3 regions of the Marisediminicola sp. UYEF4 genome follow, and region 2 is predicted to be linked to each of the others. Evidence: predicted binding sites of a transcription regulator. Region 2 holds the regulator's gene; each other region holds the start of a gene.
The links. The regulator HrcA, encoded in region 2, represses chaperone genes, less so after heat shock. The targets are predictions, from matches to a motif close to TTNGCACTCGNNNNNNNCGAGTGCNAA.

Region 1 (2,267 bases), on a different contig from region 2:
AACGATGTTCGCACCGGTCGCCTCGTCGCCCGTGAGGCTCGTGACGGCTTCGCTCTCGAACGCGACCTTGCCGGCCTGGATGAGTGCGACGCCACCACCGGCGACGATGCCCTCTTCGACGGCGGCCTTCGCATTGCGAACGGCGTCCTCGATGCGGTGCTTGCGCTCCTTGAGCTCGACCTCGGTCGCGGCTCCGGCCTTGATGACTGCAACGCCGCCGGCCAGCTTGGCCAGGCGCTCCTGCAGCTTCTCGCGGTCGTAGTCGGAATCGGTGTTCTCGATCTCGGCGCGGATCTGCTTGACACGTCCGGCGATGGCGTCGACTTCGCCGGCTCCCTCGACGATCGTGGTCTCGTCCTTGGTGATGACGACCTTGCGGGCGCGTCCCAGCAGGTCGAGGGTCGCGTTCTCGAGCTTGAGGCCGACCTCCTCGGAGATGACCTGGCCACCGGTGAGGATGGCGATGTCCTGCAGCTGCGCCTTGCGACGATCTCCGAAGCCCGGGGCCTTGACGGCAACCGACTTGAAGATTCCGCGGATCTTGTTCACGACGAGGGTCGCGAGTGCTTCGCCGTCAACGTCCTCGGCGATGATGAGCAGCTGCTTGCCCGACTGGATGACCTTGTCGACGATCGGCAGCAGGTCCTTGATGTTCGAGATCTTGCCGTTGACGATGAGGATGTAGGCGTCTTCGAAGACGGCTTCCTGGCGCTCGGGGTCGGTCACGAAGTACGCCGACAGGTAACCCTTGTCGAAGCGCATGCCCTCGGTCAGCTCCAGCTCGGTGCCGAACGTGTTCGACTCCTCGACGGTGACGACGCCTTCCTTGCCGACCTTGTCGATCGCCTCCGCGATCAGTGCGCCGATCTCGGGGTCGCCGGCAGAGATGGACGCGGTGGCCGCGATCTCTTCCTTGGTCTCGATTTCCTTCGCGCCGGTGACGAGCGCCTCGATGACCGCGTTGACGGCCTTCTCGATGCCGCGCTTGAGGGTGATCGGGTCGGCGCCAGCGGCGACGTTACGGAGGCCTTCGCGAACGAGGGCCTGGGCAAGGACGACCGACGTGGTCGTTCCGTCTCCGGCGACGTCGTCCGTCTTCTTGGCTACCTCTTTGACCAGCTCGGCGCCGATCTTCTCGTACGGGTCGTCAAGTTCGATCTCCTTGGCGATGGAGACACCGTCGTTCGTGATGGTGGGTGCGCCCCACTTCTTCTCGAGCACGACGTTGCGGCCGCGTGGGCCGAGGGTCACCTTGACTGCGTCGGCGAGGATGTTGAGGCCGCGCTCGAGGCCGCGACGGGCCTCTTCGTTGAAAGCAATGATCTTTGCCATGTGTGTTTCTCGTCCCTCCGGGGCGTCGTAAAAGCTGCAACACGGTTGGCACTCCCGTGGAGGGAGTGCTAAACGATTCTGGCACTCTCCCCCGGAGAGTGCAAGTGAGCCCGGGGAGGGTCAGCCGACTGCGGGCGCGGGATGCTCGACCGACCCGGCCAACGGAATCAGCTCGATCCACGAGTTGCCGGGCGCGAGCTTGATCGCGACGCCGCTGTCGGCGACGAGCGCGATCGTGCCCGTCGCGGACTTCTTCGTCCAGGTGCCATGCACCGTGGCGCCCCCGGAGGAGACCCAGGCCTCGCCGGAGCCGATCAGCTCGGTCTTGGGGATGTCGAACGCCTCGGTGATGGGCACGCGCAGAACGACGACGTTGGTCGCCTTCAGCTGGGCGCCGTTCGCGTCGACATCCACGGCGCCCCGCTGGCTGCGGAGGAACGCGGAGGTCGACGCATCCCACGCCCAGGTGCCGAAGCTGTAGTCCGAGAACCGGTAGTTCACGGCGCCGGTGGGGGTGCCGATCCGCACGGCAGTCGACGACGGGAGGTCGACGGCGAAGCCGAACTGCCGGCGCGGAGCCGCCAGATCGGTGTGCTCGGCGAGCAGCTCCTTGGCCTTCACGTGCACGTTGTGCGGTGCGGGCTTCGCGCCGGAGCGGTAGAAGGTCGCCTGGGTGTCGGGCTGACCGTGGATGGCGTTGTACACGGGTGTCTGGCGCATGAGCGCGACAAACCGCTCCTGGCCGCCCGAGTAGGCGACGATCCCGCCGAGGGGCGAGATGATGTCGGGATCCATCGGCCGGATCGACCGCACCGGGCCCAGCACATCGGGGATGTCAGAGTGCCACACCCCGACGTAGCGGGTCATCCCGCCCTCGACCAGTTCCTCGAACACGAGGTCGGTGCGGTCGAGCGCGATTTGCGGACGCGCGAGGG
Region 2 (2,267 bases):
CGGTAGCCGATTCCGTCCTTGGCCTTCAGATAGCCGAGGATCGAGAAGACGACTCGTGCCGCGTACACGGCGGGGACGATGACGAAGCCGATCAGCACCGCCATCAGCATGTACCCGATGAGCTCGGCGATGGCCGCCGTGATCTGGAAGTTCAGCGCCTCCTTGCCCTCGGCGTTGGTGAACGATCCGCGATCCTTGAACACGAGCCAGATGATGAGGGACGGGAGGATGCCGAGGACGCCGCCGAGGTGTGCGAACGACCCCCACTGGACATCTTCACTCGGGGTCAGCGGGGCAGGTGGCTGCGGGGCGCTTTGGCTGGGGTTGGTCATGGGGGCCTTTCTGAGTGTGGGTGCAGGGCACACGCTACTGCCCGGTATCGGCTGCGTGCAATGCGTGCCGCGCCGTGTCGCGGGATACAATTGGCAGTCACGTTGTGTGAGTGCCAAGACGGAAGGGCAGGTGGAGCATGGTCTCTGACCGCAGCCTTGAGGTGCTCCGCGTCATCGTGCAGGACTACATCGCCTCGCGGGAACCCGTCGGGTCCCGCTCGATCGTCGAGCGCTACTCCTTCGGGGTGTCCGCCGCCACGATTCGCAATGACATGGCCATCCTCGAAGAGGAGGAGCTCATCGTCGCGCCGCACACCTCGTCGGGTCGCGTCCCGACCGACAAGGGGTACCGCGTGTTCGTCGACCAGCTCACTGACCTCCGACCGCTGACAAGCGCGCAACGCCAGGCGATCGAAACCTTCCTGGGGCAGTCGACCGACCTCGACGAGGTGCTCGCGCGCACCGTGCGCCTGCTCTCGCAGCTCACCCACCAGGTCGCGCTCGTGCAGTACCCGACGCTCGGGCACTCCCGCATCCGCCACCTCGAGCTCGTTCCGCTCTCAAGCACCCGCGTGATGATTGTGCTCATCACCGATACCGGCCGAGTGGACCAGCGCATCATCGAGGTCAGCGACAGCCCGGTGGACGACACCTTCCTCGCCGAGCTGCGCGCCCGGCTCAACTCGGCGCTCGGCGGACTGGGCCTCACCGGCGCCGCAGCTGCGCTGGCGACGTTCGGGGACCAGTTCGCGCCCACCCGGGCATCCGTCGTCGCCCCGATCGTCTCGAGCCTCATGGAACTCGTCGTCGCTGGGCGGCAGGACAAGCTGCTGATGGCGGGCGCCGCGAACCTCGCGCGCACCGAGGAAGATTTCAGCGGCAGCATTTACCCTGTGCTGGAGGCCATCGAGGAGCAGGTGACGCTGCTCCGACTGTTCGGAGAGATGGCTCCCGGCCCGGACGGCTTCTCGGTGAGCATCGGACGGGAGAACGCCTCGTTCGGCCTGGGGGAGACCTCGGTGCTCACCAGCGGGTACACCGCATCGGGCGGCGACCTTGCGAGGCTCGGCGTTCTCGGGCCAACCCGAATGGACTATTCGAACAACATGGCGGCTGTACGGGCCGTCGCACGCTACCTGTCTCGCCTGCTCGGCGACGACCACAACGACGACGGGCGCTGATCGGGCGCTGCCCCGGCAGACCTCCCGTTCACGGCATCCGACAGCAATCCAGAGGGAAATCAATTGGTAGACCATTACGAGACGCTCGGTGTCTCCCGCGAGGCGACATCCGACGAGATCAAGAAGGCGTACCGCCGCCTCGCCCGCCAGCTGCACCCCGACGTCAACCCGGGGGCCGACGCGTCGGAGAAGTTCAAGTCGGTCACGCACGCCTATGACGTGCTGTCCGACGCCAAATCGCGCCAGCAATACGATCTCGGCCCGCAGCCGAGCTTCGGCGGACAGAACTTCGGCGGCTTCGGCGACATCTTCGAGACCTTCTTCGGCGGGGGAGCCGGCGGTGGCCGGTCCGGGCCGCGCAGCCGGCGCGAGCGGGGGCAGGACGCCCTCATCCGCGTGGAGGTCGACCTCGAGGAGATCATCTTCGGCACCGCCCGCGACCTCGAGGTCGACACCGCGATCCTCTGCGAGAGCTGCCAGGGCTCGTGCGCTGCGCCCGGCACGCACGCCGTGACATGCGACATCTGCCGCGGAACCGGTCACATCCAGCGCGCCGTGCGCAGCCTGCTCGGCAACGTGATGACGTCGAGCCCCTGCGGAACCTGCCGCGGCTACGGCACGATCATCCCGAACCCGTGCCCGACCTGTCAGGGCCAGGGCCGCGTTCGCGCGCGCCGCAAGATCCCGGTCGACATCCCCGCGGGAGTCGATACCGGGTTGCGCCTGCAGATGCCGTCTCAGGGCGAGGTCGGTC
Region 3 (2,267 bases), on a different contig from region 2:
GGCGCGGGGCGGCGCGGCGCGTGACGGCGCGGCGCGTGACGGCGCGGCGCGTGCGTGACGTGACGGCGCGGCGCAGCCCGCGCGCGCTACGCCCGCTCGACCAGCAGTGCGCAGTGCCGCCCCGCGACGCGCGTGACGATGAGTGTGCCGCTTGACCTGCCCTTGAGGGCGAGCTTCTTGCGCAGCTGCGCGGGATCGACGTCGACGCCGCGCTTCTTGATCTCCAAGGATCCGATGCCGCGTGCGGCGAGCTCCCGCTTGAGGGTGCGCTCGTCAAAGGGCAGCACCTCGATGACTGTGAAGGCGCGTGCGAACGGGGTCGCAACGAGCTCGTCTGCGGTCAGGTAGGCGATGCCGGTGCTCAGCATGCGCGCGCCGATCTGCCGGGCGAGGTCGCCGATCAGCCGGGCCCGGATGACGGCGCCGTCGGGCTCGTAGACGTACTGGCCGATGCCGCCCGTCGGGACATCCTCGCTGTCGGCGGCGGCGGTGAGTTCCGCGGTGCCGTGGTCGCCGATGACGAGCGCGGCACGCCCGATGCCGGGCCGGGCGGCCCCGCCGAACCACACCCCGAGCTCGACCACCTCCCGGTCGACGGAGATCCACTGGGCCTCGGCGCCGGCCGGAATGAGGTCACGGTCGACACCCGGGCCGAGTTTGATGCCCGTCGGCATCCGCTCGCCGAGGCCGAACGCGAAATCGAGAGGCGGCGAGAAATCGGCAGGGTCGCGCAGCCGCGACGTGTTCTGGTGGCCGGCGGTGCGGCGGGCGGGGTCGAGGAACACCGCGTCGACGTCGTCGAGCGGCACGGCGACAGCATCCGCGTGCACCACGGTCACGTTGTCCCACGGGGCGAGGTTGTAGGCGGCGATCGCCGCGGTCACCTCGTCGCGCTCGACCGCCGTCACCCGCAGGTCGAGCGCGGCCAGGGCGAGGGCATCCGCGCCGATCCCGCAGCCCAGGTCGGCGACCGAGGAGACGCCCGCGTCGCGGAAACGCCCGGCATGAAGTGCCGCGACGCTCAGGCGGGTGGCCTGCTCAAGTCCGGCCTCGGTGAACAGCATCCGCTCGGCGAACGCCCCGAACTTGGCGCCGGCCTTCGCCCGCAGCTTCGACTGGTTCAGCACCGCCGCGACCATGCCGGGGGAGTGCCCCGCCGCACGAAGTTCGCTCACCGCGCGCACGACGTCGGCCTTGGCGTCGTAGGGGGCGAGCGAGTCGAGCAGCCGAAGCCCGTCGGCGGACAGCACTTCGAGCAGCTCGGAGGTCTCCATCGCCCCATTCTTCCACTCCGGTCGACCCTCTCACTGGCACTCCGATTGCGGGAGTGCTAACGAAACCCGTAAGCTACTTCTGGCACTCTCACCATGAGTGTGCCAACCCAAAAGCCATTTAGCACTGAGAAAGAGGTCAACTGTGTCGGTCTCCATCAAGCCGCTCGAAGATCGCATTGTGATCAAGCAGGTCGAGGCGGAGCAGACAACTGCTTCCGGTCTCGTCATCCCGGACACCGCGAAGGAGAAGCCCCAAGAGGGCGAGGTCGTCGCGGTCGGACCGGGTCGCATCGATGACAACGGCAACCGCGTTCCCCTCGACATCGCCGTCGGCGACAGGGTCATCTACTCCAAGTACGGCGGAACCGAGGTGAAGTACGGCGGGGACGACCTGCTCGTGCTCTCGGCTCGCGACGTGCTCGCGGTCGTCGTCCGCTAACACCAGCACCTCTTCGCAAGGCCCGTCCGGTTCGCCGGGCGGGCCTTCGTCGTACCCGGGGTAGCATTTCGGAGTGCCGGTTGCCGCTACACCTAAGTCCCCGCTGGAGTCGATCGCGGCCACGCGCCGGGCCGGTTTCATCCAGGCGGTCTCCGCCTACGGGCTGTGGGGTCTGCTCCCGGTCTACTTCCTGCTGCTCGCCCCGACCGGCCCGTTCGAGATCGTCGCCGGGCGCATCCTGTTCTCGCTCGTCTTTTGCGCGATCCTGCTCAGCGCGACGAGGCGATGGACGGCCGTCGCGCTGATCGTGCGCACGCCGCGACTCCTGTTCACGATGGCGCTCGCGGGCGCGTTCATCTATGTCAACTGGCAGGTCTACATCTTCGCGGTGCTCACCGACCGCGTGCTCGCGGGTGCGCTGGGGTACTTCATCAACCCGATCGTCACGGTTCTGCTCGGCGTGCTCGTGCTGCGCGAGCGGCTGCGGCCGCTGCAGTGGGTCGCGGTGAGCATCAGCTTCGTCGCGGTGCTCGTGCTCGCGATCGGGTACGGCG

Region 1: groL (chaperonin GroEL) is a predicted target of HrcA. The motif match lies at 1,378-1,404, and genes of this name have one in related genera.
Region 3: groES (co-chaperone GroES) is a predicted target of HrcA. The motif match lies at 1,308-1,334, and genes of this name have one in related genera.

The regions. Positions count from the first base shown of each region.
Region 1 covers NZ_JBEPNA010000001.1:401,664-403,930, reverse strand. The annotation lists gene groL (chaperonin GroEL) at 1-1,332, opposite strand, end outside; gene ABIB15_RS01975 (DUF3048 domain-containing protein) at 1,453-2,267, opposite strand, start outside.
Region 2 covers NZ_JBEPNA010000005.1:80,014-82,280, forward strand. The annotation lists gene ABIB15_RS07180 (DUF4870 domain-containing protein) at 1-332, opposite strand, end outside; gene hrcA (heat-inducible transcriptional repressor HrcA) at 470-1,513, shown strand; gene dnaJ (molecular chaperone DnaJ) at 1,577-2,267, shown strand, end outside.
Region 3 covers NZ_JBEPNA010000001.1:274,339-276,605, forward strand. The annotation lists gene ABIB15_RS01355 (class I SAM-dependent methyltransferase) at 87-1,274, opposite strand; gene groES (co-chaperone GroES) at 1,417-1,713, shown strand; gene rarD (EamA family transporter RarD) at 1,787-2,267, shown strand, end outside.